DNA from 2 places in the Staphylococcus ursi genome. Region 2 is predicted to be linked to the other one. Evidence: riboswitches for the same ligand, from Rfam matches in the RefSeq annotation. Region 2 holds a riboswitch; the other holds the start of a gene.
The links. A riboswitch is a leader RNA that binds a small molecule or an ion and turns the genes downstream of it on or off. The one in region 2 is predicted to bind FMN.
Positions count from the first base shown of each region.

Region 1: linked by a shared signal. The riboswitch ahead of GZH82_RS07505 (ECF transporter S component) and the one ahead of ribD (bifunctional diaminohydroxyphosphoribosylaminopyrimidine deaminase/5-amino-6-(5-phosphoribosylamino)uracil reductase RibD) in region 2 are both predicted to bind FMN.

Region 1 covers NZ_CP048279.1:1,602,207-1,618,897, forward strand. Annotated here, with positions in the region: gene GZH82_RS07490 (pseudouridine synthase) at 1-445, shown strand, start outside; gene GZH82_RS07495 (response regulator transcription factor) at 557-1,279, shown strand; gene GZH82_RS07500 (ATP-binding protein) at 1,266-3,023, shown strand; FMN riboswitch at 3,182-3,320, shown strand; gene GZH82_RS07505 (ECF transporter S component) at 3,385-3,930, shown strand; gene GZH82_RS07510 (ferredoxin) at 4,196-4,444, opposite strand; gene GZH82_RS07515 (helix-turn-helix domain-containing protein) at 4,547-5,494, shown strand; gene GZH82_RS07520 (RecQ family ATP-dependent DNA helicase) at 5,487-6,863, shown strand; gene GZH82_RS07525 (LysM peptidoglycan-binding domain-containing protein) at 7,037-8,266, shown strand; gene ypdA (bacillithiol disulfide reductase YpdA) at 9,022-10,008, shown strand; gene GZH82_RS07535 (asparaginase) at 10,764-11,732, opposite strand; gene cmk ((d)CMP kinase) at 11,806-12,465, shown strand; gene rpsA (30S ribosomal protein S1) at 12,557-13,738, shown strand; gene der (ribosome biogenesis GTPase Der) at 14,118-15,428, shown strand; gene GZH82_RS07555 (NAD(P)H-dependent glycerol-3-phosphate dehydrogenase) at 15,444-16,442, shown strand; gene GZH82_RS07560 (HU family DNA-binding protein) at 16,613-16,691, shown strand, end outside.
Region 2 covers NZ_CP048279.1:1,304,694-1,321,384, forward strand. Annotated here, with positions in the region: gene GZH82_RS06060 (transaldolase) at 1-288, shown strand, start outside; gene GZH82_RS06065 (hypothetical protein) at 465-914, shown strand; gene GZH82_RS06070 (competence protein ComK) at 917-1,348, opposite strand; gene GZH82_RS06075 (sigma-70 family RNA polymerase sigma factor) at 1,351-1,905, opposite strand; gene GZH82_RS06080 (hypothetical protein) at 2,037-2,261, shown strand; gene sagB (peptidoglycan release complex glucosaminidase SagB) at 2,418-3,281, shown strand; gene GZH82_RS06090 (FAD/NAD(P)-binding protein) at 3,687-5,255, shown strand; FMN riboswitch at 5,431-5,565, shown strand; gene ribD (bifunctional diaminohydroxyphosphoribosylaminopyrimidine deaminase/5-amino-6-(5-phosphoribosylamino)uracil reductase RibD) at 5,710-6,756, shown strand; gene GZH82_RS06100 (riboflavin synthase) at 6,761-7,390, shown strand; gene ribB (3,4-dihydroxy-2-butanone-4-phosphate synthase) at 7,404-8,585, shown strand; gene ribH (6,7-dimethyl-8-ribityllumazine synthase) at 8,603-9,067, shown strand; gene GZH82_RS06115 (proline dehydrogenase family protein) at 9,726-10,712, opposite strand; gene GZH82_RS06120 (hypothetical protein) at 11,209-11,541, shown strand; gene GZH82_RS06125 (alpha/beta fold hydrolase) at 11,683-12,507, shown strand; gene GZH82_RS06130 (L-lactate dehydrogenase) at 12,668-13,618, shown strand; gene GZH82_RS06135 (transcriptional regulator, SarA/Rot family) at 13,929-14,339, shown strand; gene mnmM (tRNA 5-(aminomethyl)-2-thiouridylate-methyltransferase MnmM) at 14,990-15,553, opposite strand; gene mnmL (tRNA modification radical SAM protein MnmL/YtqA) at 15,550-16,503, opposite strand; gene GZH82_RS06150 (MDR family MFS transporter) at 16,656-16,691, shown strand, end outside.

The DNA of each region.
Region 1 (16,691 bases), 300 kb from region 2:
AGTGGGGCGTCTAGACTACGATACATCTGGACTACTGTTATTAACAAATGATGGTGAGTTCACAAACTTAATGACACATCCACGCTATAAAATCCCAAAAACGTATGTTGCTAAAATAGAAGGATATATTTTACGTGAACAAGTGAAACAACTTGAAAAAGGAATTCAACTTGAAGATGGGCTGACTCAACCTGCAAAAGTAAAAGTGAAAAAGCAAAATAAAGAAAAAAATACATCACTTGTTGAAATTACCATTACTGAAGGTCGAAACCGTCAAGTGCGTCGTATGTTTGAACATTTTGGTTTTAGCGTACAAAAGTTATCACGCGTTTCATTTGGTCCGCTCTCTTTGAAAGGGCTAGGCGCTGGAGAAGGACGTGTATTATCACCGCATGAAGTGAAATCATTGCGTCACCTTGCGGAAAACGGTCAACAACAACGCTAACTATTATCCAAGTCAGCACGCACGTCATTGTTTTATTATTACCCGAATATATCATTATGGTATAATATGCTTTGAGTTAGAAATGTCACCATGTGTGGGAGGTATGTCATGATGACTAATGAAATCTTAGTCGTAGATGATGAACATCGAATTAGAAAATTATTAAAATTATATTTGGAAAGAGAAGGTTATGTCATTGCGGAGGCAAGTGATGGGCGCGAAGCTTTAGACATGGCGACAAAATATGATTATTCATGTATTTTGTTAGATTTAATGTTGCCTGAAATGGATGGTCTTGAAGTTGCTGTTAAATTACGTGAACTTAAAGATACGCCTATTATTATGCTCACTGCAAAAGGCGAAGAAAATAATCGCGTTGAAGGTTTTGAATCAGGTGCCGATGATTATATCGTTAAGCCATTTTCACCACGCGAAGTTGTGTTGCGTGTTAAAGCCTTATTACGTCGTACAGAATCTTCAAAAGCTGAACAAAACGAGCCACATGCCCGTGATATGATTGAATTTAAACATTTAACGATTGATAATGATGCACATAAGGTATTGGCAGATGGGACCCCGGTTAACCTCACGCCAAAAGAATATGAATTACTCATTTTCTTAGCTAAAACACCGAACAAAGTATTTGATAGAGAACAATTATTAAAAGAAGTTTGGCATTACGAATTTTACGGTGATTTACGTACTGTAGATACACATGTCAAACGTTTGCGTGAAAAATTAAATCGTGTTTCTGCAGATGCAGCAAAAATGATACAAACCGTTTGGGGTGTAGGATATAAATTCGAAGTTAGCAAGTCGGATGAAACGACTTAATAACGTTGTCGTAAAACTGTGGTTAACTATTATTTTAATAGTAACGACAGTTTTAATTTTATTAAGTGCTGCATTAATCACATTTTTTCAATATTATTTCACGCAAGAAACTGAACGCGCGCTCTATCAAAGTGCTGAAAACGTGAACCAAGTGTTACTCAAAAACGATAATCGAAAACTAGCTATTGAACATAGTGAAGCTTTGTTAGAGGATAATAAAGGGCTTATCATTTTACCGGACCGTGCTAATATCAATGAAAAAGATACTGTTAAAAAGAAAATGCTCAAAGAAATCAGTCAACATCCAAATTTTGACCGTGTACTGAAAGATAATCAATCCGAACTACAACACGTCACTTTTAAAATTGATGGTAAAACGCATACTTATGTGTTACTCGGTTATCCCTCTAAAGACGACAATGGCCAATCTTCAGCAATTTTTATTTATCAAGATTTAAAAAGTATTGATGATACGAATAACATCATTACGATTATGATTTTAATTACAGCTGTGATTTTCTTAGCTATTACAACGGTTTTCGCATTTTTCTTATCAACGCGTATTACGAATCCACTGCGTCAACTTAAAACGCAAGCGAAAGAAGTTGCTCGAGGAAACTATGATAAGCCTGTGCCGATTCAAACGAGAGATGAAATTGGCGAGCTTGCCATGACTTTTAACAAAATGAGCCGTAGCATTCAAACACATATCGACGCATTAACGACATCTAAAAACATTCGTGATACCCTTATTAATTCAATGGTTGAAGGGGTATTAGGTATCAATCACAAGAAACAAATTATTATTTCAAATGCCTTAGCTGAAAGAATGTTATCAGAATTAAACGAATCCGATCGCGAAATGTTTAATCAACAAATTGAAGATACATTTGAGAGCCAAAAAACAGAATATAGAGAATATGAAATGAATCAGCGTTTTTATGTGATTATTATGAGTCATATTAAAAAAATTCAAGCTAATGGTGAAGGTGGCCTTGTTGCTGTCGTGCGTGATATGACAAACGAACATGAGCTTGAACAAGTGAAAAAAGACTTTATCGCAAGTGTTTCTCATGAATTGCGCACACCGATTTCATTGTTACAAGGTTACACCGAGTCAATCGTGGATGGTGTCGTCACTGAACCCGAAGAAATCAATGAATTTTTAACGGTTGTATTAGATGAGTCAAAACGATTAAGTCGCTTAGTCAATGAATTGTTGAATGTCGCGAAAATGGATGCTGAAGGTTTGAATGTCACACGAGAAGTTCAACCGATGCAAGATTTAGTTAAAAAAATGGCGATGAAATATCGTCAACAAGCGCAAGAACTAGATCTAACATTAGATTTTCAAATGGATGGCGAGATAGCTTCACTTTGGTATTATGATTTTGATCGCATGGAACAAGTGTTGACGAACCTTGTCGATAATGCATCGCGTTATACACAACCTGGCGATACGATATCAATCAAAGCAACGGCTGATAATGACAACCAAATTTTAACTGTTGAAGATACGGGCGTTGGTATCGCACCTCAACATTTAGAGAAACTTTTCGAGCGCTTTTATAAAGTGGACTCTGCGCGTAAACGTGGCTCACAAGGAACAGGCCTCGGATTGTTTATCACACGCATGATTGTAAATGCGCACGGTGGTCATATTCGCGTAGAAAGTGAACTCGAAAAGGGAACGAAATTTATCATTTCTCTGCCCAAAAAATCGCATGTAGAAGAAGAAAACTAATAAACATATAACATTTCATCATGGAACGACGATATCTTATTTTAAAGTCGAGATGTCGCCGTTCCTTTTTTATATCTAGATGATTGTTAAGTTGTTGCAAATAGATTGTATTCAAAAGTTATCTCATGTAAACTAATAACGAAAATAATAAAAAATTAATTCATCTTCGGGGTAGGGTGTAATTCCCAACCGGCAGTAAAATAAGCCTGCGACCTGCAAATGATGTTGAGCATCTTTGTGGCTGATCTAGTGAGATTCTAGAGCCGACAGTTAAAGTCTGGATGGGAGAAGATGGAGGTTTATTTGTGTTGCTTTTTATTCCTCCTATTCGTGAAAGATGAATTTAATAGGAGGTTTTTTTATGAAGCAAAAGCAAACGAAACGAATGATAACGGTAGGGATGTTAAGTGCGATTGCGATTGTACTGACATTTATTAAGTTTCCGTTGCCATTTTTACCGCCATATTTAACGATTGATGTGAGTGATGTGCCAGCATTACTGGCGACATTTACACTCGGTCCGGTTGCGGGTCTACTCGTTGAATTGATTAAAAACTTACTGAATTTCTTTTTCAATTTAAGTGATCCTGTTGGTCCAGTTGCTAACTTTTTAGCAGGCGCGAGTTTATTGCTTGTCAGTTATGGGATTTATCGTAAAAATCAATCAACTAAGCATCTCATTTTAGGATTAATTACTGGTACCATCGTCATGACCGTTGTGTTAGCTATCATGAACTATTTCGTGCTACTACCACTTTATGGCATGATTATGAACCTTTCAGATGTAGCGAATAATCTTAAGTTGATTATCGCAGCAGGGATTATTCCATTTAACATAATCAAAGGCGCATTGATATCTATTATTTTTGTATTGCTCTATCAACGCATTGGACATATTTTGAAATAAATACCTTAAGAGGCTGGGACACATTTGTGGTTTCCAGCCTTTCTTATAGTCAATGAAAACAAAAATATTGAAACAACAACGTCATTGATGTGAATAGGGTTTGCATATTATTTCTATCAACACAAATCGAGCCTTCAATCAAAGCATAAAAAATAGATTGAGTAGCATGGTCATCGAACCATTTTTCTACTCAACCCTCATCTTAGTTTACTTAGACCTTAAGTTGTTTTATATTAATATTAAAGACATACGTCCTCAATATGAACTATTCAAATTTGAGTGCGTCACCATCAAATGACTCCTCTTCAACTTTAATAGAGTCAGTAGGGCAACCTTCAAAAGCATCTTCAAGATCTTCATACAATTCTTCTGGTACTGGCGTTGTACCTTGGTTGTCATCTAAAATTACATATGCAATACCTTCATCGTCGTAGTCATAAATATCTGGAGCTGCTGCACCACATGCACCACAAGCAATACAAGTATCCATATCAACAATTGTATATTTAGCCATTTTTTCGCCTCCCTTTTCAAAGTACCATACTCACATTATAATTTTATTGTAGTTCTATGTACCCAATTTTTCAATATATACGTTTTTAATCGAGGTCTAAACATGAAACAATTAATTCTATATCTCTATCATCATGCATCAGCCTACAAAACTAAAAAAAGCATCTTTAATATTATCATAGGTAAAAAAACTCATCAAACTTTTTTTGACGCTGTTTCTTTAAATATATTATCACTCTATGGTTGTGCACCCAAATTAAAGTACGAACAGTTCGAACAAATTATCAGTCATGAGCCACATCATCATACGACCATTCAAACAAGCAATCGTATGACGTATTCAACTTTAGATGCTACTTTTAAAGCATTACAGCTGTTAGTTCAAACGGTTTCTCATATACAACATAATCAACGTACATTTTTGCCAATCACGTCACAAGTCGAAATTCACGAAGCTGTACGCTTCATCTATTATGAAATTGAGCAACAGCAACTACAAGATGCATTTGAAGAAGAGGCCACAACATTGTTTAAAATGCTATCCGAGAAACATGACACGTTATATACGCATTACTTATTGACCGGTTATGACGAACCGATGTACACGTTTGCCCAAATAAGCATGATTGAATCCATTGATATGAATGATTTGTACACTGCATATTACGAACAGTTATTGTCCATTTATCTCTTCATTCAAAATACTGATACGTTTCCAATACTTTCACAGTGTATGATGACAATAGAAATATCCGATCGGGTGATGCAAACGTTACAATTGCTGCAAAAAGGGTATTCGATAGTACAAATAGCACAAATTGAGCAGGTACGGGAAACGACGATAGAAGATCATATTCTTGATTTGTTTATGAAGCATCTTTTAACAAACTATGATGACTTCTTCACGCATCCGTATAATCAATTTCTTAAATTTTATCAGGTGCAACCCTATCAACGGCTAAAACTATACAAAGAACAGTTTGAATCATTATCCTATTTTGAACTCAAACTCGCGATTATCGGTAGCGCAAAAGGAGAATTACATGCTTAAAGAAGCTTTAAAACAATATTTTGGCTTTACAACATTTCGCCCAGGTCAAGAAAGTATTATTTCAAGCGTTCTAGAAGGGCAACATACGCTTGGTATTTTACCGACCGGAAGTGGCAAGTCACTATGTTATCAACTTCCAACTTATATGAAACAACAACCGACATTGGTCATTTCGCCGCTCATTTCTTTAATGGATGATCAAGTGATGCAGATGAAAATGCAGGGGGAACACCGTGTCGTTGCGATTCATTCAGGAATGGAGCAAGCAGCTAAAAAACGGGCACTCCAACAGTTAACACAAGCTCGATTTATCTTTGTTAGCCCTGAATTTATTTTACAGCCGCACCATTTTAATCTTTTCAAAAATATTCGATTCGGCATGATTGTGCTTGATGAAGTACACTGTTTGTCTGAATGGGGATTTGATTTTAGACCACACTATGCCTTGATTGGTAAAGTGACAAGTTATTTTAACGAAGCCACCGTACTTGCATTGACAGCCACTGCAACACGACATTTGAAGGACGATATTCAACGTGTCATTCAAAAACCAATACATGTTATTGAACACTCAATGGACCGACCGAATGTAGCGTTATCTGTAAAATTCATGTCATCTTATGAAGAAAAAGTGGATTGGTTAATAGATACGATTGCGACATCTGGCCCTACGATTATTTATGTGTCGTCCAAAAAAGTCAGTTTATATTTAGCGACATCGATTTATGAAGCAGGGTATTTAACAGGAATATACCACGGTGATTTGTCTTATCAAGAGCGCCATACCGTTCAGCAACAGTTTTTAAACAACGACATACGTATTATTGTTGCGACGAGTGCTTTTGGCATGGGCGTCAATAAACCAGATATTCGCACCATTATTCATTTTCACGTTTCACCGACACCTTCAAGTTATTTACAAGAAATTGGACGTGCCGGTAGAGATGGACTTCCAAGCCAAGCCATTGCGTTTTTTCAACCAGATGACCAGTATTTAATGGAGACGTTGGCATTAGTGAATATTATGTATGCCTCAGATGTGGACCAATATGAAGTCGGTCAAATGATTGATAGTGAAAAACTCGCCATTTTAGATGTATTAACGCAAGCTTTTTCACTTCAACAACTTAAACAAATATTTACTCAAAATGAAAACATGAAAAGACAAGGTTATCGTCATATGTATCATTATATTTTAACCAAACAATGCAGACGTCAACATTTACTGAATTACTTTGGCATGACAAAAGAAACGACAGATGCATGTTGCGATCAATGCAACACACTCAGTCCAATTTATGAAAAAAATAAGAAAAAAGTTAAAAGAAAGTTAACTTACATTGAAAAGTTGGAAAATTTATTTCATTAATTTTCACAATGCTTTCACTTTTAATTTAAACCCGCTATAATTTAGGGTAAATGGTATTAGGCGATTTAACGACAACATAGAATTAAATAGATGTGATGAATTGATATTGAGCCTATCAAGGTTTTACTTTCAAATCGTTATTGTACAATTGATATGGAAAGGATGAATGTTAAGTGTCAAAAGATAATTTCAAAGATGAGTTTGAACGCAGTCGTCAAGAGATTAAGTCCCATCATCATGACGAAGACGAGACAACTGATGCAATAAATGAAAAAGATGATCAACCTCAAGCAAGTCAGGAACAGCAACAACAGCAATTCCCGCCACGAAATGCTTCTAGACGCCACAGAAAAAGAGATTTCGGTATATCAAAAGCTAAACCTACACAAAAAGATACGCAGACTGACCAACAAGAAGCAACATCTGACAAGGGCCAGGATGACAAAAAACCGGGGCCAATTGGCGGTATTAAAAAGAGTGATGACAATCACCTTAATAACACACAACACAATGCTGATGACAAGCGTGCTCAAACAGCTAATTCAACTCCAAATGAACCAGCTAAAGATGACATGAAAGGTAAAACTGCCGCAACAACAGGGGCTGCAGCCGTAGGAACTGGTGCAAGTGGCCAAACAGCCCATAAACAAAATCAACATAATAAAGTGGCAAAAGAAGAAAATAATAATCAACAGTCAGATCAACAAGAACATCATGAGACTAAAAAAACTTTGGCAACTGGGGCAGGTATAGGCGCTTCAGAAACCCATGCACAACAAACACCAGAACATCATCCAGAAACTGAATCATCAGAGACGACTGTTTCAAATGGGTCTGGCGGTGGATTTTTCAAAAAGCTTTTACCATTACTTGCAGCGATTATTCTTTTAGGTACAGTTGCGATTTTCGGTGGAATGTATCTATTTAATCAAGATCACCAAAATGATAATCAACAAGAAGTCGCACAAAAAAATGATGCGAAGAAAAATTCAAATGACAATAAACAAAGTCAATCTAAAAACAAAGACGACAAACAAGCTGATTCTGATAAAGCAACAACTTCAAAAGATAGCGATGACAAGAGTGAGGATGACAACAGTCAGTCAGATTCAGATGTCAATAATAGTAACATTTCAAATGCTTCAGATTCGAATGGGACATCCGATCCGAATAATAGTCAAAACGACGTGAATAATGGCAATGCCAACAATCTACAAAACGGTTATCAACAAGGCCAATCTGCTGGCGGACAAACCCATGTCGTGAATGGTAACCAAAACTTATATCGAATCGCAATTCAATATTATGGTAATGGTTCACCTGAAAATGTTGAAAAAATTAAACGTGCGAACGGATTACAAAACAACAACATTTCGAACGGACAACAACTCATAATTCCATAAATCTGATAAATGCAGGGAGATGATACAAATTAATTTTTGATGCTATTGATTCAGTATTTTGTTCAACTTATCCTCTCCCTACGATTTGTGTTTTTTGATTGCCCTTTTTGCTGCGCTTTCCTAGGGGGTAACTCTTCAACTAACTATTGATTAAACTGTTACATTTGTTGATGCGTTAGTGGATTTTGGTGCAGTACTACGAAATCTCATGTGTAACAAAGATTTCGTAGTACTGCACCCGCAAGGATGACTAGACTTCTCAAAAGCATGCGTATTGAGAAGTCTTAGTCAGCTACTGCGATAAACAGCAATTACTATTTAAACTAAAGAAGTCACTGTTAACAGTATGTACTCATTCCCAAAGGAGTCTCAGCCTTCTGGGCAATCTTACATCAAATACAGCGAAACTGAGGACAAGTTTATGAAATCAAGAAAATCAATAGCATCAATTTTTGTGGCTAATACATCCTTATTTCCGACTGTTTTATAAACATTAATGAATCATAAATCCAAGAGTAGTAGAGGCTGGGAAAACCTAATGTCCCAGCCTCCTGTTTTGATTGCCGTTATATTTGCAATTGTTACTGTCACAAACTTTTCCATTTAGAATCACTTTAAAAGTTGATATAATGTATAAGGATTATCACAGTTCTTATCATATACGATGCTAGTATGAGAATTAGGAGGCAATATGAAACATTAAAGTAGCATAATTGACGTTTGTGAACTCATATTTTTAATGTTTCAGTATAAAAATGAAAACTGTAGAGAGCATTATTATAGGCGGTGGCCCATGTGGCTTGAGTGCTGCCATTGAACAAAAGAAAAAAGGTATTGATACACTTGTCATTGAAAAAGGAAATATTGTAGATGCGATTTACCATTATCCGACACATCAAACTTTCTTTTCATCAAGTGATAAATTAAGTATTGGTGACGTGCCTTTTATTGTAGAAGAATTAAAACCACGTCGAAATCAAGCATTAGTGTACTATCGTGAAGTTGTAAAACATCATCAACTGAAGGTCAATGCATTTGAAGAAGTGTTAACAGTGAAAAAAATGCATGATCACTTCACCTTAACAACGACTAAAGATGTATATCAATGCCGCTATTTAACTGTTGCGACTGGTTATTACGGCCAACACAACACGTTAGAAGTGGAAGGTGCAGAGTTATCCAAAGTGATGCATTATTTTAAAGAACCGCATCCTTATTTTGACCAAGATGTTGTCATTATCGGTGGTAAAAACTCTGCTGTCGATGCGGCAATTGAATTAGAAAAAGCAGGGGCACGTGTGACTGTTATTTATCGAGGTGAGACATATTCACCAGCGATTAAGCCGTGGATATTACCGAATTTTGAATCACTCATACGCCGAGGCAATGTTCAAATGCATTTCAATAGTCAAGTGACAAAGATTACAGAAGATCAAGTGATATTTGAAAAAGAAGGGGAAACGATCACAATCGATAATGATTACGTGTTTGCGATGATTGGTTATCACCCAGATTATGACTTTTTGCAATCCATTGGCATCGACATTCATACCAATGCATTTGGAACAGCACCGATATACAATTCCGAGACGTATGAAACGAACATTGAAAACTGTTATATCGCCGGAGTTATTGCGGCTGGCAATGATGCGAACACTATTTTTATTGAAAACGGTAAATATCATGGTGAAGCTATTGCGCGTGATATATTGACTAAAAAGCAATCGCCATTAGAATCATAATCCGTATTGTTGTCTACTCAAACTCTTATCATAAAGCCTTTCGTCATTTATATAACTGATGAATGGCTTTTAATTTTATGTTGCATGACGCATTGATTATAGTGTAATTTTTCAATGTCGTGTATATCGAGAGAAGTTCATGCATTTCATACATTTACAATTATCCGAATTTTCTAACTAATAGTCCCCAAAAACTGCACATACACTTATAAACAATAGAATGATTTTACTTACCAAATGACTATAATTAATTCTAGAATGGAGCGATGACGATGACGCTTTTTAACTGTTAAAATCTCATTTCTTAATTAGGCCTTACTACTTACATTTCGCACACAAAAATAATAATGATTAAGGGATGCGTTACACACGATGCAAAAATTGATCTCTTGTGTGTACAAAATCCAAATTTATATTAGATATTGATTATGATAAATATAAAACAAGGCTGAACCATCAACTGTGATTTAAATATTAATTTTAAGAAATGGTAAGTGAAACAACATGAAAAAGTCATTCAAAATATTGTTATTAGCAGAAATCATGCCAGTAAAAAAACGTTTTTTGGCTAACTGTTATGTTGATTGTGATTGAAGCAATTATCGGTTTTCATAGCAAGTAAACAACTGGACACATAATGCTGTGAAAATGCACAAAAAAATAGCCGTATTCCATTACACAAACAGGAGCGGCTATTTTCATATGGCATCTCATTTTTGTATACAATCATATTCTAGAAGTTTCTATGTGTCGTTTTAAACATTAAAAAAATCTTGAATTTGATCATGTTGAAAATCATTGCTTAATGCGACGAGTAACTTTAATCTCGCTTTTTGACCATTCAAACCATTTGAAAAGATCACGCCTTTATTATATAATTGATGGCCACCTCCTTCATAGGCATAAACTGCACTCACAATCCCATTAAATGATCTTGATACAAGGACGATTGGAATATTTTTGTCCAAACACGCATCGATACCTGGCATCGCAGTGAGAGGAAGATTACCTTGTCCGAGCGCTTCAATTACGAGACCATCCACATGACGATCCGCATAAAAATGTAACATTTCGCTTCCCATGCCCATATGCGCTTTAATCAGGGCAATTTGAAGTGATGTATTGATATTTGGTAAAAATTGACGTTCATACGGTCTATGATGAAAATAGACACCCGCTTTAGTAATCACACCAAGCGGCCCGTGGTTTGGACTTTGAAAAGTATTCGTATTTGAAGTATGTGTTTTCGTGACGTTGCGCGCTGTATGTATCTCATCATTAAATACGACCATCACACCTTTACCCGTTGATTCTTCTTCAATCGCTACTCGAATCGCTGAAATAAAATTATACAAACCATCAGAACCAATCTCATTGGAAGAACGCATGGCCCCTGTAATAACGACTGGTTTAGACGTCGAAATCGTTAAATCTAGTAAAAAAGCAGTCTCTTCTAATGTATCGGTTCCATGTGTAATCACATAACCATCATAACGTGCTAAATGATCCGGATCTTCAATGATTTCTTTTAAAATTTTGACATTATCAATTGTCATATGTGGAGAGGGGACATTAAAAGGCATCTGTTCATCTATGTTAGCGTATTGTGCAATCACGTCTTGATGATGGGTAATCGGATTGTCATCATTCGTCATCACTTTATTCGTTTCATCTTCTGACATACTAATCGTGCCACCTGTATGGATGACTAATAAATTTTTCATTTAGGTTCCTCCTCGTAAAATAGTCCATTATTATGATAAAATATTGTTAAACAAACGACAAGGAAGGTAACGTATGAAATCGATTAATATTGCATTAGATGGACCGGCAGCTGCTGGTAAGAGTACGATAGCAAAGAGAGTAGCTGCTCAATTAGGAATGATATATGTAGATACAGGCGCAATGTATCGTGCAATCACATATTATTATTTAAATAACAAAGAACGATTCACTGATTTTACATCACTCATTTCCGAAATTGATTTACGCCTCGGTTATGATGCTGAAAAGGGTCAGCGTGTCTTTTTAAATGATAATGATGTAACTGATTTTCTACGTGAAAACGATGTAACACAAAATGTGTCCTACGTTTCGTCTATTAAAGAGGTGCGTCAATTTTTAGTTCAAGCTCAGCAAAAGCTTGCAGCAGAAAAGGGCATCGTTATGGACGGTCGAGATATCGGGACAACGGTACTTCCAGATGCAGAAGTAAAAGTTTATATGATCGCATCTGTAGAAGAGCGAGCTGAGCGTCGTTTTAAGGACAACCAAGAAAGAGGTATCGAATCATCTATTGAACAACTAAAAAAAGATATTGCAGAACGAGATGCATACGATATGAACAGAGAAATTTCACCGCTAAGAAAAGCTGAAGACGCGATTGAAATCGACACAACGGGCTTGAGTATTGAACAAGTCACAGATAAGATCCTGTCTTTAGTAAATGCGGTTTAATTTATTTTATTCAAACTTATCTAAATTTCTTGACAATTCAAGACTTTTATAAGAAGTTATTATTATGTAGTAGTATAAGGAGGCAATCATGATGACTGAAGAATTCAATGAATCAATGATTAATGACATTAAAGAGGGCGATAAGATTACAGGAGAAGTACAACAAATTGAAGATAAGCACGTTGTTGTTCATGTCAATGGTGGTAAATACAACGGCATTATTCCAATTAGTCAACTTTCCACTTATCATGTTGAAAATGCAAACGAAGTGGTCAAAGTCGGCGACGAAATTGGCGCTTATGTGACTAAAATTGAAGTTGATGAAGAAAACGAAACAGGTAGTTACATCCTTTCTAAACGTAAATTAGAAGAAGAGCAATCTTATGCTTATTTACAAGAGAAATTAGACAACAACGAAACGATTGAAGCTAAAGTGACTGAAGTCGTTAAAGGTGGTTTAGTTGTGGATGTAGGCCAAAGAGGTTTCATTCCTGCATCATTAATTTCAACTGATTACATTGAAGATTTCTCAGATTATGAAGGACGTGTGCTTGAACTCAAAGTTGAAGAGCTTGAACCTGAAAAAAATCGCGTCATCTTAAGCCGTAAAGCCGTAGAAGCAGAAGAAAACGAAAAGAAAAAAGCAGCATTATTACAATCGATTAAAGCTGGCGACGTAATTGAAGGTAAAGTTGCGCGTTTAACTAACTTTGGCGCATTTATTGACCTTGGTGGCGTTGATGGTTTAGTCCATGTTTCTGAGTTATCTCACGAACATGTAAAATCACCAGAAGAGGTTGTTTCTATTGGCGATACTGTCAAAGTCAAAGTTCGTTCAGTTGAACAAGATTCTGAACGTGTGTCATTATCAATTAAAGATACATTACCAAGTCCATTTGAAACAATTCAAGAAAAATATAGTGAAGGCGACATTGTTGAAGGTAAAGTGATGCGCTTAGCTTCATTTGGTGCATTTGTTGAAATTGGCAGTGGCTTACAAGGCCTTGTGCATATTTCAGAAATTAGCCATAAACATATCGGTACACCTGGCGAAGTTCTTGAACCAGGTCAAATCGTTCAAGTTAAAATTTTAGGTATTAATCCTGAAGAAGAACGTATTTCACTATCAATTAAAGCAGCAAACCCAGAAGAAGAAACTGAAGAAGCTTCTGAGGAAACCACACAACACTATACACAACCAACTGATGAAAACGAAAGCAACCCAACTTTAGGTGACGTTTTCGGTGATAAACTGAAAGACTTAAATTTATAATCCATTTCGAACTAAGGTTAAATCACATAACCTTAGTTCTTTTTTATTTCTTTATTTAGCGAATCAAACTTTATTACAGCCTCATTGACACCACTTCTCAAACTTTTCATTCATAGCTATTCACGCATTAAATACCCTCATAACACTTGAATCACTACATCACATTTTTAACTCAAATGCCAAAACCCATCATTGTATCAATATTAAAGCAAATAAAAATGTATTCCTAAACTTTGTAAGGAGATACTTTTCACCAATTCTTTTGTTCGCTACACTTCACGTGATATAATAGCGGTGTTATGTATCGAACAATGCGAAATATACTTGCACAGACTGATATATTCAATATTTAAGTTATTCATAGAGAGGAAGAACAAGCATGACGAAACCTGTAGTTGCTATCGTGGGGCGTCCTAACGTAGGAAAATCTACAATTTTTAACCGCATCGTCGGAGAACGTGTATCCATTGTTGAAGATACACCCGGTGTGACGCGTGACCGTATTTATTCAAGCGGTGAATGGCTCACACATGAATTTAATGTGATTGATACAGGTGGTATCGAGATTGGTGACGCACCATTCCAAACTCAAATTCGCGCACAAGCTGAAATCGCGATTGACGAAGCTGATGTCATCATATTCATGGTCAATGTACGTGAAGGGGTCACACAAAATGACGAACTTGTGGCTCAAATACTTTATAAATCTAAAAAACCGGTTGTGTTAGCTGTCAATAAAGTCGACAATCCAGACATGCGCAATGATATTTATGACTTCTATTCACTCGGGTTTGGAGAACCTTTCCCACTTTCAGGTTCACACGGCCTAGGTTTAGGTGACTTATTAGAAGAGGTCTCAAAACACTTTAAAAAGGATTCTTCAGATCCATATGATGATGATACAATTCGTTTGTCATTAATCGGTCGACCTAATGTAGGGAAATCTAGCTTAATTAATGCCATTCTCGGTGAAGAACGCGTTATCGTATCTAATATTGCCGGCACAACACGAGATGCCATCGATACGGTTTATAGCTATGACGGACAAAATTACGTACTGATTGATACAGCGGGTATGCGTAAAAAGGGTAAAGTCTATGAGTCGACTGAAAAGTATTCGGTATTACGTGCGTTGAAAGCCATTGAGCGCTCAAATGTGGTCCTCGTTGTATTAGATGCAGAACAAGGCATTATTGAACAAGATAAACGTGTTGCTGGATATGCCCATGAAGAAGGAAAAGCGATTGTAATTGTCGTTAACAAATGGGACACTTTAGAAAAAGATAGCAATACGATGAAAAAGTTTATGGATGAGGTACGTAAGAACTTCCAATTTTTAGATTATGCACAAATTGCTTTCGTATCAGCAAAAGAAAAAACGCGTTTACGTACACTTTTCCCATTAATTAACGAAGCAAGCGAAAATCATAAAAAACGTGTTCAAAGTTCAACGCTAAATGAAGTGATTACGGATGCTATTGCAATGAATCCGACGCCAACAGATAAAGGTCGTCGACTCAATATTTTTTATGCAACACAAGTGGCTATTGAACCGCCGACGTTTGTTGTATTTGTGAATGACGTCGAACTGATGCATTTCTCATACAAACGTTATCTTGAAAATCAAATTAGACAAGCATTTGGATTTGAAGGAACACCAGTACACATTATTGCACGTAAACGAAATTAGATGGAGGGGATAAACATGACGAACATTACAGTGTTTGGTACAGGAAGTTTTGGTACTGCATTGGCTAATGTGCTTTCAGACAATGGCCATAACACATTAATGTGGGGTAAAACATCAACAACTATAGACGAAATCAACCATGAACATACAAATCATAATTATTTAAAAGGGGTTACGCTTAATGCGACGATTCAAGCGACAACAGATATTCAAGCAGCGATTAATCACGCAGATATTTATTTAATCGCATTGCCAACAAAAGCGATTAGAGAAGTCATGTCGCAAGTCAATCAATTGCTCACTTCAAAAAAATCTTTTATTCATGTTACTAAAGGGATTGAAAATGCAACATTTAAGCGTGTTTCAGAAATGTTAGAAGACTCCATTTCACCAGAATATAACGTTGGCATTGGTGTGCTTTCTGGTCCAAGTCATGCCGAAGAAGTGGTCATCAAACAACCGACAACCGTATCAGCGGCTTCAAGTAATCCAGAATTGCGTAAATTGATACAAGATTTATTTATGACGGATTATTTACGTGTTTATACGAATGATGACCTTGTCGGCGTAGAACTCGGCGGTGCACTCAAAAATATTATTGCCATCGCGAGTGGCGTCCTTGCCGGCATGGGCTTTGGTGATAATGCAAAAGCAGCTTTAATGACGCGTGGTTTAGCAGAAATTACGCGTTTAGGTGTTACACTCGGCGCCGATCCGCTCACATTCCAAGGTTTAGGTGGCATTGGAGACTTAATTGTAACGTGTACTTCAACACATTCAAGAAACTACTCTCTCGGTTACCAACTTGGTAAAGGGAAAAGTTTAGATGAAATCATGAATCATATGAACATGGTCGCTGAAGGGGTATACACAACCGAATCGGTGTACAATCTTTCTAAAAAAGAAAATGTTGAAATGCCAATTACTGAAGCGTTATATCATGTTTTATTCGAAAATCAACCTGTTGAACAAGCTGTCAAAGCGTTAATGGGACGTACAAAAAAATCAGAATAAAGTTAGAAATTGACCATTTTCATGACAAAATTATAAAAAAATCAACAAAAAGCGATTAAATCAACGTTTTTCTTGTATAAATCGTTGCAGTCTTGCATTCGCTTGTGTTAAAGTCATACCATAATGATAATTGAATTATCATTACATAACCTTTGAGGAGGTGAATTGACATGAACAAAACTGACTTAATTAACGCTGTTGCAGAACAAGTTGATTTAACTAAAAAAGAAGCTGGTTTAGCTGTTGATG
Region 2 (16,691 bases):
TCAGTATTCGCAGGTCGTATTGCTGACACAGGTGTAGACCCAATGCCATTAATGAAAGAATCAGTTGAAGTGACTCACAGCAAGGAAGGCGTTCAACTATTGTGGGCAAGCTGTCGTGAATTATTCAACGTCATCCAAGCTGATGAAATTGGTGCAGACATCATTACTTGTCCTTCAGATGTTGTTAAAAAAGTATCAAACATCGGACGTGACATCAATGAATTATCTGTAGACACAGTTCAAGGTTTTGCTAAAGACATTAAAGCTTCAGGTCTTAGCATTTTATAATCTGACAGTCACATCATTTACAAGTATAAAATAAAGCACATGTGCGTGGGCTGAAATCTAGTCAAGTGTAGATTTCAAAACCCACACGCATGTGCTTTTTTTAGGTGAATGGCGCTTGAAATACATCTCAATTTTAGCTATGCTTTGTGAAGTAAAACGACATAAAGGAGTCTATTATGCGAAAAGACGTATTTGAGTATAAAGTGAACAAAGAGTTGTGGTATCTCAATCGACGCGAAAAAAATACGTTAACACAATATTTTGAAAAGCATCGTGTTGAGACAATTCAACAACAATTTTCGACACCACGACGTTTTGTGAATCATTATTTGCAACATGAAATTTTTGGGACGCGTATCGTTTCATCGGGTCATTTAGTGACATCATTAGTCGGCTTGCTTGTTTCGAATATTTTGTTACTAGGTTTATTGATTACTGGCTTGCTACTCAGTTTAAGTGCGGTGAATTACTTTATCCAACCTCAAGTGACCCTATCTATGGGTACCGTGATCGCTATTTTATTCGGTGCGATAGTATTAATGATTGCGACGGTTTATTTTATGAAACGTGTTAATGCTTTTTTCACCAAAAGATTGTTATTGTATAAATTTAATAAAGTGAATTAAAGTTACATTAATGCTGTGAGTAAATAACCATCTTTCCATTTTCGAACGAATTGATTTAAAGGCATTGGGACAATGAGTGACAAGTTGTTGTTAAAATGAATGCGTGTGTCTTGTTGATGTGATGAAGCGGCGATGACTTGTGTGACATTAATATAATATTGAATGGCTGCGCGTTGTGATTGGAGGGGGCAAAGAATCAGTGACTTGCTTAAAAATATGGGAATCATTTGATGTACCTTCAACGTCTCGCTCGCAATTTTTTGTTGCGTACGCACGTCTCTTTGAAATCGATAAGCCAGTTGATCAATAAACTGTTTCATCGACATTTGGCTTTGTTGTTCATGTGTGAGATGTTGAATGACCAACTGATGTTCTAACGATTCCGACGATTTAATATAAAGTATGTTTTCATATTGTGGTTGTGTTACAGTCATGGTTAAAATCCTTTCTTTAAATCATCTTGTGTTAATGCTTGTTTGATATGGCGAAAGGTGGCAATTTTATATTTACGAATCGTGGTAGCTGACACTTGCATCAACTGTTGAATTTCTTTTTGCTGATAACCTTGCAAATAGAAGCGAAACCAAGTGCGATGTGTCGGCTTTAATGTTTGAACGACATCATCAAGTAACCAATACAAATGTGATGATGACATTGCCTTCAGTTCATTCGCTGACATATCAAGCGGTATCGTTGTAAATTGCGTATGTGCCGAGCGTAATAAATCAATCAAATAATATTTCAGTTGATAATTGATATACGTTTTAAAAGATTGATTAAAAGTCGCATCATATGTCATTGAGAGTTCCCATAACCGTATCAACAACAATTGGAAGTATTCATCATAATTATACGAAATTTGATGCTGATGTAGTAAAAAATGTATGAATTTATAGTATTGGGCATAAAGTGTATCAAAAACGATATGAATCACTCCTTTCCTGATTTGACCGGTCAATGGAGTTATACCATAGCGAAATGATTGTGACATTTTACTTTTTGTGCTATTTTATGTTTAATACAAGAATTAGACATCGTTTTATAGCTATTTTTTTAATGAAATGATGTATAAGTAATCAATTACAACATTTCGAACATAACAAATGAATAGAGGAGGTTATTATGGATTACGAACATTTAAACTTAGAGCATTTTTTTGCGCGTAATGACGATTTGGACATCATTAGAGATCGTTCAGAGTTCGTCATGATTAATAATATGACAAAAGAAATGATGTATCGTGACGGCGATGTAGAAGGTACGATAAACCTTGCACGATATTACTATAAAAATCGTTCTCAGGCAGCAAGTTTCATTATGATGGATTACCACCGTGAAGAAAAATAGTAATGAATTAGTTTACATATTCATTACTATTTTTTTATGAATTTGTAACAAGAGATGAAACCAATTGTACAGAGTCGTGTAAGGTGGTAAAATTTGAAGTCAAGCGAGTAAATTTAATTTATGTAACAATATGAAACATTCTGAAGAGGTGTGTTTATGAGAAAGCACAAGAAAGGTTCCATCCTTGCTGTCCTTGCATCTTTAATTATTGCTGCAGCTGCAGGTTTTTTCTTTTTCAAGATGATTGAAGATCAAATATTCTTTAAAAGTGTTGACCAAGTTGAAAGAGTTGAAAAGTTAGATGTGACGTTAAAACAAGCATCTGAAAAGCAAATTGACAACTACACTAGCCAGCAAGTTTCAAATAAAGATCATACAAATTGGCGTGACGCTTCAGATTCGGAAATTCGTAAAGCGATGGATAGTTCATCTTTTATGGATGACAAGCGTCAGAAATATCAATTTTTAAATTTGTCAAAGTATCAAGGTATTGATAAAAATAGAATTAAACGGATGTTACGAGACCATCCGACATTGTTAGCGCATACTGATGATTTTGTGAATGCGGCGAAAGAAAAACAAGTCAATGAAGTGTATTTGATTTCACATGCACTTTTAGAGACAGGTTCAGTCGTTTCTGAATTGTCAAATGGTGTTGAAATCGATGGAAAAAAATATTATAACTTTTATGGTGTCGGTGCATTAGATGAAGCGCCTGTTAAAACAGGTGCAGAATATGCGAAGAAAAAAGGTTGGGATACACCAGAAAAAGCAATTAATGGTGGTGCGGCGTTTATTCACGACCACTACTTATCCAATCCGAACCAAAACACGTTATATAGTATGCGATGGAATCCAAAAAATCCTGGTGAACATCAATATGCTACAGACATTAACTGGGCTAAAAGTAACGCGGTGATTATGGCGGATTTCTATAAAGATATGAAAACGGAAGGTAAATATTTTAACTGGTACGTTTACAAAGATGATAAAAAGCATCAAGATGGTCATAACTATTAGATACGTCTTTATTAAAAATTGAATGAAAAGGTTGAGTTGTCACGGTATTCGTGTGAGCGACTCAACCTTTTTTATTATGCACTCATATGAGATTACTCAGCTTTATTGTTACGACCGAGTACAAAAAATAATATGATAGTTGAAATGATAACTTTTACAATCATTTTTAACATAGTACGCACTCCTTTATGTCTCAAGTGTACTATGAGTGTGAATCGTAATCAAAATAATTGCGTGATGTCAACAATCTCTACTGTTCAAACTTTGATGCGCGCTCCTTGTCATACATCATTCACTAGTCAAACTGAATCGATGTGATAGTAAAACGTAAAATAATTAATTAATAGGTGTCATTCAGGGTATAATAGAGAGGAAATGTACAAATTAGAGTAAGGATGGTGCAAAATGAGAGTAGCCATTGTTGGAATGGGAACAGCAGGTGTGAGCGTTTTGCGACAGCTCGTTAAATATAAGCAATTTAAGAAAATTGAAGTAGATTTATATGATAATGCTTATAATATGGGACAAGGTGAACCTTTTCAAAATGATAGTGAGGACTTTTTAATTAATGTGCCTGTTGACCATTTATCATTAAACATCGATAACATACTAGAATTTAGAGAATGGTATAACGAACAAGACACTTTTGATTACGGTGATGCTGATTATTTGCCGAGATATGTATTTGGTCACTATATGAAAAGTTATTTAGAACAATTTGACACAACATTTGATAATGTCAATGTTATTAAACATGAAGTGACGCATATGTATATTGAAGAGCAAGAAAGTGAAATTATCCCTAAACGTATTGTCGTATGTACAGGGGACGATGTAGATTCATGTCAAAAATATGATTATGTATTCTTTACGATTGGTACGATGTCTTACAATGATCCATTTGGTTTGAAAGGACAAAAAGGTTACATTCATTCACCTTATCCTGCCAATCAAACGTTAGCTGAAGTAGATGATGACGATGCTGTGGCGATTATTGGGACAGGATTAGCGAGTCTAGATGTCGTACGTCACGCTTTAAGTCATCATCAGCGTATGCCGATTGTGATGGCGAGTCGTAGCGGTAAATTGCCAAGTGTGCGTGGAACGATGCAGGATATTACCTTTCAATTTTTAACGGTCGAAAATTTTGATGCGTTGAAGGCAAAAAACATGGGCATCGTTCCTTTAGAAGACGCGGTTGCATTGTTTAAAAAAGAGTTTGAAGTGCGAGACATTCCATTAGAAAAATTATTGAAACGCCGTAAATATGATACGATTCGTGACTTGAATTATGATTTGAACCATCCAGAAGAAGTCGGTGCATTACAAAGTGTATTTGAAACGTTAAAAGAAAATATGGATTGGATTTGGAATAGTTTAAGTCGTGAAGATCAAGAACAATTTATTAATAAATACCATCGCTACATGAAAGAAAATACAAATCCAATGCCTAGAGAAACAGCACAATTGTTAGTGGAAGAAATCAAAGCTGGCCATTTACAAGTGTTGTCTGGTTTGGAGCATGTGCGTCATTTTTATGGTAAATATCGTTTGCGCTTTAAAAATGTTCATGAAGAAATGAAAATGGATGTCATCATTAATGCGACGGGTCCGAAAAAATATTTGAGTCAATTAGATGATGACGATGCATTACTTCTAGATGTGGCGAACCGTCAAATCGTCCAAGCGCATCCTCTTGGTGGGATTCAAATCGTGCCGTCAACGAATGAAGTCATCAGTCCATTGTACGGCACATTGAACAACATGCGTGCGATTGGACAAATGACAAACGGTGTCAACTTTGAACGTAATGGTGTGACCATGATTATTCAACAGGCGGTCAGTGCGGTAGAAAACTTATATGACACCTATAAAGCAAAAAAGGCATTAGAAAAAGAAGCACGCAAACAACAGAAGAAAGCGGAAGAAAAAGCAAAAAAGAAAAAAGAGAAGAAGAAAAAGAAGAAAAAGTAAGCGCTCTGTTTAGGACGAGCAGTGCTTCAATGTTGAGTTAAAACACAATATTTTTAATTGATGATGATGATAATTTGATGTTCAATCAATTGTAAATTTAAAAGAGATACGATACTATAGACGCATGGACTTTTTACAGGTCCATGCGTATCTTTTATGCACAATACAATTTCATATATTCTTTCGGGGCTGGGTGAAATTCCCAACCGGCAGTAAAACATAAGCCTGCGACCCGTATCATTGATTTGATATGGCTGATCTAGTGAGAATCTAGAGCCGACAGTGAAAGTCTGGATGGGAGGAAGAATAGTGACGACATTTTTTCACATACGATATGTGAGTTTATTTGTCGTATCCAAATTTTGAATGAAAAAGAATCAATGTGTTTTGATCACTTTTCATACATCCTACCACTCGAAGTCGACAATCGAGTGTTTTTTATTGAGGTGAAAGTATGAACCATTATTTAGACTATGCGATACAATTGGCTGAAATGACGCAAGGCCAAACTGGAACGAATCCAGCAGTTGGTGCGGTCATTGTGAAACATGGGCGCATCATCGGTTTCGGTGCACATTTAAAAAAGGGTGAGCGCCATGCAGAAATTCAAGCGATTGATATGGCAGGTGCACAACATGTCAAAGGCACAACGATTTACGTCTCACTCGAACCTTGTTCACATTACGGCAGTACACCACCATGTGTACAACGTATCATTGACACTGGCATTGCGAAAGTTGTCTATGCTGCCAAAGATACGACGCTACAAGAAACAGGTCATGGCATGATGGTGCAACATGGCATTGAGGTGGAATATCGTCCACATCCACGTGCTGAACAATTGTATGCCGATTTTTATAACAGTAAAGAAGAAGCATTGCCCATTGTGACAGTTAAGGTGAGCGCCAGTTTAGATGGCAAACAAGCGACGGATGATTTTGAAAGTCAATGGATTACTTCTAAACAGGTAAAGTCGGATGTTTTCCAATTAAGACATTCACATGATGCAATATTAACTGGCAATGGCACACTGACACACGATAATCCAAGTTTAACGACACGCATAGAAGACGGTCATCATCCAGCGAAAGTGATTTTATCGCGCTCTGGTAAAATCAACTGGGATGCACAGCTCTTCCAAGATCGCGTGACACCGATTTATATTTATACAGAAAATCAAGCACTCACTTCATCATTGAATCATGTTGAAATTATTCAGCAAGCCGAAATTCAAATTGAAGATGTGCTCAAAGATTTATATCAAAAAGGTTATGGTCATGTCCTTGTCGAAGCAGGCCCTAACGTAACTTCACAATTTTTAGCGTCTCGTTTTGTGACGCACTTCATCCTATATTTAGCCCCGAAAATCATAGGTGGTCAAGGTGTGAATCAATTTTATCGAACAGAATTTGTGACCCCTTTAAACCAACTACCACAATTTGAAATTGTACAAACTGACATAATAGGTACCGATTTGAAACTGCAAATGCAAAGGAAGTGACAACATGTTCACAGGTATCGTTGAAGAGGTAGGTACAATTCAACACATTCAAAAACGTAACCCTACAACAGCACTGACAATTCAATGCAAAAAAATATTAGACGATATGCACGTTGGTGACTCAATTAGTGTGAATGGTGTATGTCTAACTGTGACGCGTTTTGATCAACATAGCTTTACAGTGGATGTCATTCATGGAACAGAAAATAAAACCTATTTAGCAGATTTAAAAACGAATGATTCGGTTAATTTAGAGCGTGCATTATTAGCTACTGGCAGATTAGGTGGCCATTTTGTACAAGGTCACGTCGATGGTAAAGGCGTGATTCAACACATTCAAACATCTCAAAATGAATGGATTTATACAATTAAAGCTGAACCTTATTTACTTGATCAAATGATTCCACAAGGGTCGATTGCTGTAGATGGTATCAGTTTAACGGTTTTTAAAAAATATCGAGATCGTTTTGATATTCATTTAATTCCAGAAACACGTAAAGCAACAATTCTTGCTAATAAAAAACAAGGTGATTCGGTGCATTTAGAAACAGATATGCTTTTTAAATATGTCCAAGCCATCACAAAAGAAAAATCACAGCTGTCAGTAGAAGAATTATTGAATGCAGGTTTTTAAGGAGGGGCGTTACATGCAATTAGACAAAATTGAAGAAGCGTTAGAAGCATTGAAAAAGGGCGACATGATTATTGTCATTGATGATGAAGACCGCGAAAATGAAGGCGACCTCGTTGCGATTACAGAGTGGATGGATGATAACACAATTAATTTTATGGCGACACATGGTAGAGGCCTCATTTGTACACCAATTACAGCAGAGATTGCTGAACAAGCTGGTCTCGATAGTATGGTCAAACATAATCGTGATCCCCATGGCACAGCGTTTACACAAAGTATTGACCACGTGCAATCGACAACGGGTATTAGTGCTTTTGAGAGAACAGCAACAGCGAGAGCATTGATAGATGATACGATGACTGCTGAGACATTTCATCAACCAGGTCATATTTTTCCATTAATCGCTAAAAAGCATGGTGTCCTTGAACGTCGGGGCCACACAGAAGCGACAATTGATTTAGCGAAGTTAACAGGTGCACGTCCAGCCGGTGTGATATGTGAAATTATGAATGATGACGGGACGATGGCAAAAGGTGAACAATTAGAGCAGTTTAAAGAGCAACACCATTTGAAAATGATCTCAATTGAAGACCTTGTTGTTTATATTAAAGCGCAACGTCCATTGATTTCAGTGGAAGCGAAAATTAAATTGCCAACCCAATTTGGTGAATTCGACATGTACGGTTTTACTTCAAATATCGACGGTGAAGAACATTTAGCACTGGTCAAAGGTGACATCCAACCCACGATGAATGTCCGTGTCCATTCCGCTTGCGCAACAGGTGATATTTTTCATAGTGAACGTTGTGACTGTGGTGAACAGTTAGAAGCGTCAATGGCATATATCCAACAACACGGTGGCATGTTGCTGTATTTGCCTCAAGAAGGGCGTGGCATTGGCTTAATAAACAAACTAAAAGCTTATGAATTGATTGAACAAGGTTATGATACCGTTTCAGCGAATGAAGCACTTGGTTTTGAGCCGGATTTACGTGATTATGGCATGGCAGCTCAAATATTAAAATATTTTAATATTACAACCGTCAATTTATTAAGCAATAACCCTGAAAAATTATTGGGATTACAACGCTATGGTATTCAAATTGGCGAACGTATACCCGTCATCACTGAAACAAATGTGCATAACTATGATTATATGCAAGTGAAAAAATTACAAATGGGTCATTTAATTTAAATAGAGGAGGAATTATGATGAAATTCGAAGGTCAATTAAATGGTAAAGGTTTAAAAATTGGAGTTGTGGTGAGTCGTTTTAATGATTTAATTACAGGTCGTTTATTAGATGGTGCACAAGATGCGTTGAGAAGACATCAAGTAGCAGAAGATGATGTGGATGTTGCATACGTACCAGGCGCATTTGAACTCCCTATCGTCGCTAAAAAAATGGCGCAAACAGGCAAATATGATGCTGTCGTGACATTAGGATGTGTCATTCGTGGCGCAACATCTCACTATGATTATGTTTGTAATGAAGCAGCAAAAGGCATTGCGAAAGCGAGTGATGATACGGGGGTACCAGTCATTTTCGGTGTATTGACGACAGAAAATATTGAACAAGCGATTGAGCGAGCGGGTACAAAAGCGGGCAATAAAGGTGCTGAATCAGCAGTTGGTGCAATCGAAATGGCGAACTTACTACGACAAATGTACGCTTAATCGACGTCAAATGCGCTTATTTAAAATAGACGAGTGACGTCTTTGCAGATAAAACCAAGATAAAAAAAGGAAAGGGGGGATGGGACATAAAAATTTTGATGCTATTGATGCAATATTTTTGTTAAACTTGTCCTCCCTATGATTTGTGGTTTTTGATTGCCTTCATGGCATCGCTTTCCGAGGGGCTGACTCTTCAACTCAATACGCCTTGATTGAAATGAACACTTGATGGAAGCCGAATTGGATTTTGGGAGCAGTACAGAAATCTCATGTGTCACAAAGATTTTGTAGTACTCCCCCCGCAAGGCTAACTAGACTTCTCAAAAGCCTACGTATTGAGAAGTCAGACAGCTACTGCGATAAACAGTAATCGCTATTTAAAGTAAAGACGTGACTGTTGACAATATGCACTCATTCCCTCAGGAGTCTCAGCCTTCTGGGCAATCTTAGACCCAATACAGCGAAACTGAGTGCAAGTTGATGAATTCAAGAAAATCAATAGCATCATTTTTTTATATCCCATTCACCCTCATTTTCCGACTGCTTTAAAGTCATGAATGAATCATAAATCTCTGAATGGATTAAGGCTTAAAATTTTCTACGTCCCAACCCTTTTTCTATGATAAGCGACAATCATAATAATGAAATGTTAGATTTATTAATGTTTGCGTTTCAAAATTTTACATAATGTAAGCGCACCTAATGTCACGCCTGCAACAGAAATTAACGCTTTTGGCTTCACAAACTCTTTAAGCGCCAATGTGATATTTTGAGGTCTTTCTGCCAAACGACGCATGAAATAACCAAACCAATCATCACCAAAAGGTACATAAATAGTGAAATTGTAACCTTCTTTTGCGATTTCTTCAGCGAGTTCAGATCTAAAGCCATAAAGCATTTGGAACTCAAATTTTGATTTATCAATATTATGTTTTTCAACAAAATCTTTAACATGATTAATAATGTGATGATCATGTGTTGCAATCGACGTAAAGTTTTTCGCAGTATGTAACCGTTTTTCAATTAAGCGAATATAATTTTCATCGATTTCTTCTTTTGCTTGATATGCAATGTAAGGTGATTCTTTATATGCCCCTTTAACGAGTCGTAAGCGTAAGTCTGGATATTTATCAATCAATACGTCTGCTTTAAATAAATAAGATTGAATTACAGTACCGACATTGTTGAACTCAGGCTTTAAACGATCTAATGTTTGTGTAATATCAAATAAACTATCATATTTTTCTGTGTCAATGTTGATATGCATGTGATCGTATTCTTGCGCTTTAGAAACGATTTGATGTATGTTGCGATATGAAAGGGCACGGTCAAATTCACTACCGAGCTGACTCAGTTTGACCGACATGTGTGCGTCTAATTGATGTTCATGAATCGCTTCCATCACTTTTAATATATTATTTTTCGCTTCAATAGCATCTCGTTCGTTATTCACAAATTCACCGAGATTATCTACTGTAACTGAAATATTTTTCTCGTTCAGTCGTTTAATCGTTTTAATCACATCATCAATTGTATTCCCCGCGACCACTCTGTTTGCCCCTAGTGAAGGCCCAATGGTTTTCGCTACTGAATTTAAAAATGCATTATTAGACAATGCGATAAAAAAGTGTTTGACTAAGGCCATGCTAAATTCCTCCCATTATGTTTCTGTTGTAATATCAGTGTATCATGAACAGATAAGGGAAGAAAACGTTTTCATATCAAAAGGTGCGAATTTTATAAAGTCGAGTGGTTACGCTATCATTCAGTCATCATTCAATGTGAAAAAAGTTATAAAAAGAGTATTCATAATGCATGATTCACTGGTGTACTTCTATCGTAATAGGCTCTTGAGCGATCGCTGCGATAAGTGGTGTACATAAGAAAAGAATGATGCATAACAAACATTTATAAACGAGCTTCATCATGAACTCCTTTAATCTGACTTTGTTTATTTACAATATAGCACGACGATGTCAAGTTTTGATGAAATCACTGTGAAGTTCTTCTAAAGATAATAAAATACAGTTATGAATATTAATATAGTGTAAATGGCGTGACTGAATCTTTACGATATCTTTAAATGACGGGCAAGTAAATCATGGTAAAATAAAGTGAAATCTTTTTAAGGGAGATAGACAATGTTTAGAGATATGACATTCTACATTTTTGGGACGCAGTTAGACACATTTGTGCAGTATTTTATATTTGAACTGATTGTATTGGTCGTTATCGGATTAATTATAGGTATTTTAACAAAGAAAATTTGGCCAGTTATTGTCGTAATTGTGGGTTTGAATGTAATAGATGTAGGAGTTTTAGCGCAATTTAATGTAAGCCAAGGCGAGGGAACATTCTTTGGACAATTGATGTTACTCTTAGTGGCAAAATTTTTCCCTACATTTTATGAGATTTTATTAACTATATTATTATTACGTGTGAGTTGGATGCGTAAAACATTTAAACTTGTATAAAATGAACGCAACACGTGAAATGGTTGTGGCGATATGTCATGACGGATTCACGTGTTTTTTATGTTTTTAGTCGCGATGAATGGGGGAGTCACGCTATAATAGATGTTATAATACATAGAATTAAAGGAAGGATAATGGAGTATGTGGAAATGGGAAACTGAAGGTGAGGCTAAAGGGGTCATCGTCATTGTACACAATATGCTAGAACATACAGGACGTTATGCCTATGTCATTACTCATTTGAAACGCAATGGCTACCATGTCATTATGGGCGATTTGCCAGGACAAGGCCAAACTTCGCGTATGAATAAAGGGCAAATCCAAAACTTTGAAGTCTACCAAGAGCGCGTGTTGGAATGGGTTGAAATCGCTGAAGAATATCATTTGCCTATTTTTATGATTGGCGTCGGATTAGGTGGTTTGATTTGTTTAAACTTATTAGAAAAAGTGCAATTGGATATAGAAGGTTTAATTTTACTTTCGCCACTCCTAGCATTTCAAAAACATTATAAAACGCGTAAAAATATTTTAGTGTCCAACATTGGTGACGTTTCAAAAGGGACAAAGTTTGATATAGGTATTGAAGCTGAGGCACTGACACGAAATTCAGAAGTACAAGAAGAAACTCGAAATGACCCGATGATGTTAAAAAAAGTGAGCTATCATTGGTATAAAGAAGTTGTACGTACAATGAAAGATACAGCTGATCATCTTCATAAATTAACGGCCAAACCGATGTGCATTATGTACGGGACAGCTGATCAAATTTCGGATACTGAAGTGACACATCAATTATTGCAATCATTGAATTTAGATGAAGTTTATTTTAAAGCGTGGCCTGAGCTTGCACATGAAATTCATAATGAACCTGAACGTGAAGCCGTAATGCGTTATATTTTGAGCTTTTTAAACAATCGGGTGTATGCGGCAGGCTATTTAGTTGAAGATGAAAATAGCCTTAAATAAGTAAAAAATATACAAAAAGTATAGGATGAACGATTAATTTTCGTTTGTCCTAAAAATTCATCGTTGAAAGAAAATGGAAAACGTGTTAAATTATATATGTGAAAATAATCACAAGTAATAAATAGTGAACAAATTTGGCATAGTTAGGAGAGTGTTTTTCATGAAGACAAAAGGTAATAAAGTGGTATTAGTAGGTAATGGTGCAGTGGGTGCAAGCTATGCCTTTACAATGATGAGTCAAGGTGTAGCTGATGAACTTGTTATTATCGATATCAATAAAGATAAAGTACTTGGAGATGTATTAGATTTAAACCACGGTGCACCGTATGCAGATTCCCCAGTTAAAGTCGTAGCAGGTGAATATTCTGACTGTGGTGATGCAGATTTAGTCGTGATTTGTGCGGGTGCGCCTCAAAAAGTTGGTGAAACACGTTTAGACTTAGTAGAAAAAAATGCAAAAATTTATAAAGATATCGTGACATCAATTATGGATAGTGGCTTCGATGGTATTTTCTTAATCGCAGCGAACCCAGTAGATATTTTAACTTACGTCACTTTAAAATATTCGGGCTTACCAAAACACAAAGTTATCGGTTCAGGTACAATTTTAGATACAGCACGTTTCAGACATTTAATTAGTGAAGCGTTCGATGTAGCTCCAGCAAGTATTCATGGTTATATCATTGGGGAACACGGTGACTCAGAAGTACCAGTATGGTCAGGTGCAACAATTGCAGGTGTTTCAATTTATGATCAATTGAAAAATGATCCTGAAAAAGCACATTTAATTGAAGATATTTATGTGAATACACGTGATGCAGCATATGACATCATTAAAGCAAAAGGTGCGACATACTACGGCGTGGCAATGGGATTAATGCATATCTCAAAAGCTATCTTAAAAAATCAAAACATCGTATTAACAGTGTCAAGTTACTTAGAAGGTGAATACGGTCATGAAGGTGTATACACTGGTGTGCCAACAGTGATTAACGGTGAGGGTGCTTCACGCGTCATTGAAACACCATTAAATGACGAAGAAAAAGAAAAATTCGCTAAATCTGTTAAAATCTTAAAAGATATGCAAGATTCTATTTCTCACCTTTTCTAATAAAAATAATAAATAAAGCAACTTTTAAATGGTCCTATCTCTTCTTGTAGAGAGTAGGGCCATTTTATTTGCTGAGAATAAATCCCCACAACTTTAGTATATGAATAATTGCTTTTATTTCGAACTCAGTAATGCACTACAAAATAGGGCTATAACTTAAATAAGCGATTGCAAAAGTAAATAATTTGAAGAAAATGTTCTACAACTTCAAATTTTAAAATAACAAAGTATTACTAATATATTAAATATGATTAGTTTTCTATTTTGTGGGTACAAATAAACGATAGGTAGCAAAGAATGGGGGGGTATTATGATTGAAAAAAATAATTATAAAGTGAGCGATATCATGCTCCTTGACCAACTGCAAAAAGAAGTTGAAGACATTTTTGAAGAAATTGAGGGAAAATATCGTTTATCAAAAGAAGAGTTTTTGATTTTACTGACACTTTGGGATCAAGGTTCGATGACATTAAAAGAAATGGATAACTACGTGAAAGTTAAGACTTACAAACGTACAAGAACTTACAACAATTTGGTAGAAATGAAATGGATTATTAAAGAGCGCCCGACAAACGATGAAAGAACCGTTATTATTCATTTTAATGAGGATAAAGAAGCGGACAAACAAGACTTAATTAATTTTACATGTATGGAAATCGAAAAAAGAGATGCACATTTGAGAACATTATTAAATGATATTGTAAACGGCTGTGATATTTAAGGACTAATGCTACTCTCATTTGACATCTAGATTTAATCCACCCATTCTGATCAAAGCTAATAAGAATTGAAGAGGTACAAAAGCCCGCAATTCCAGGCATCACCAAAGACAACATTGAATTAAAAAGAGAGTGCAAATGAAAATAAAATATTCATACTACCTATCATAAAACCAACGCTTCCCAAATGGGTACTGTCGTTGGTTTTTACTCGTAGTGATTAACGTAAATTTAAAATAAAATACATATGCTTTAATTCACCACATTCACATCTCACTCACACTGTCATATGAGAGAAGTGATAGATAGATTGTTGTTTATGTTTACTTGAAGCGGTATGTTCAATTTAGAAAGAAAAAAGGATGCTTCCCTCTACTTATAAAAGTAGCGCAATAGAAAAGGAATCGGGTCAAGACTCCTGAGGGATGAGCTGATCCGGAAAATCCACCAACGCTTCCGCTACAAATGTAACAGTAAAATTAAAGCGTTGGTTAATTAGAGGGGCAGCCCCTAAGAAGCGCGAGACCCAGATATCCATCTATTGAGCGTTACATCAAAAGGAGTGGCGCATCGTTTTACAATTTAAATATGCAATCCTTCTACAAATTTAAAATTCTTCACATCTTCTACAACACTTCAATCTCAAATGACACTAAGCTCTTTTCTCAAGCGCAATCACATATGGCGGTCGATTTTGTTGATTAATAAACTCATACTTCAAAACATGTGCACGTTGTTGATCAAACGCTGCCAATTGCTTCAACAAAGTCTCACTTTCTTCCGCACCTTCTTCATGGCCAGGATAAACGACTAAAACGATAATGCCTTCAGGTTGTAATACAGCAAAAATCGTTTGTACAGCAGCGAGGGTTGTCGCTGATTGTGTGACGATAGATTTGTCGCCTTTCGGTAAATAACCTAAATTAAAAATGGCCGCATGTACTTGTGTAAGATGTTCGTCTCTAATATATTGTGTAATCCATTCGTGCCCCGTTAGAAATAGGGAAACATTGTTGTAATCTTGAACACGTTGTTTTGTATTTTCTATTGCTTCTTGTTGAATGTCACAGCCATAAACATGACCATTTGGGACAAGGTCTGCTAAAAATTGGGTGTCATGTCCGTTACCACATGTTGCATCAATGACAACACTTTCTGGTGTGGTATGACTACGAATTAATGTTTTGGCGAAAGGTAAAATACGTTCGACTATCATATGCGCACCTGAGAACTATAAGATTCGCCTTGAACAGTACCACGACGTTCAAGTTCTGCGTCAATATCATTTAATACTTCCCATTTATTGACACTCCACATTGGACCGACCATTAAATCGATAGGACCATCACCTGTAATACGGTGGACGATCATTTCTGGTGGCAATTGTTCGAGCTGATCGCAAACGAGTTGAATGTATTGTTCTTTCGTCATAAATTCGAGTAAACCTTTATCATATTGCTTCATCATGGGTGTGCCTTTTAATAGATGTAACAAATGAATTTTAATACCTTGGACATCCATTTGAGCAACAGCTTTTGCAGTTTCCATCATCATGTCATAATCTTCACCAGGCAACCCATTTATAATATGTGAACATACATTAATGTTGTGACGGCGTAATTTTGCGACCCCTTCGTAATAACAGTCCATATCATGTGCCCGGTTGATTAAGTCAGATGTTTCTTGGTGAATGGTCTGTAAACCTAACTCCACCCATAAATATGTACGTTTATTTAATTCGGCTAAATAGTCCACAACGTCATCTGGTAAGCAATCTGGACGTGTACCGATAGATAATCCGACAACACCCGGTTCTTTTAATGCAGCTTCAAATTTTTCTCGTAATACAGCAACGGGTGCATGTGTATTAGTAAAGGCTTGGAAATATGCAATGTATTGACCTTCATGCCATTTTTCGTGCATTTTATTTTTAATCTCTTTAAATTGCACTTCGATAGCGTCGGCACGGTTACCAGCAAAGTCACCACTCCCTGCTGCTGAACAAAAAGTACAACCGCCATGTGCAACAGTACCGTCTCTATTAGGGCAATCAAAACCACCATCTAAAGCAACTTTAAATATTTTTTGACCAAATTTATTTTTCAGATGATAATTTAAAGTGTGATATCGTTTCTTTTCAAAAGCATATGGGAAATAAGTGCCCATCACAATCTTCCTTTCGACTTTCTATGTTTAAACTGTTTTTATCATATCGTATTCGTCATTTTTCTTAAACAGTATTTGAAGATTTTAACATATTTTCATCATAACGTGTTATAGTGTGAGCTAGAGAGAAAAGGAGTGAAACATCAGTGAATATGCCTAGAGAAATATGGTGGCTCGTCATTGGGATG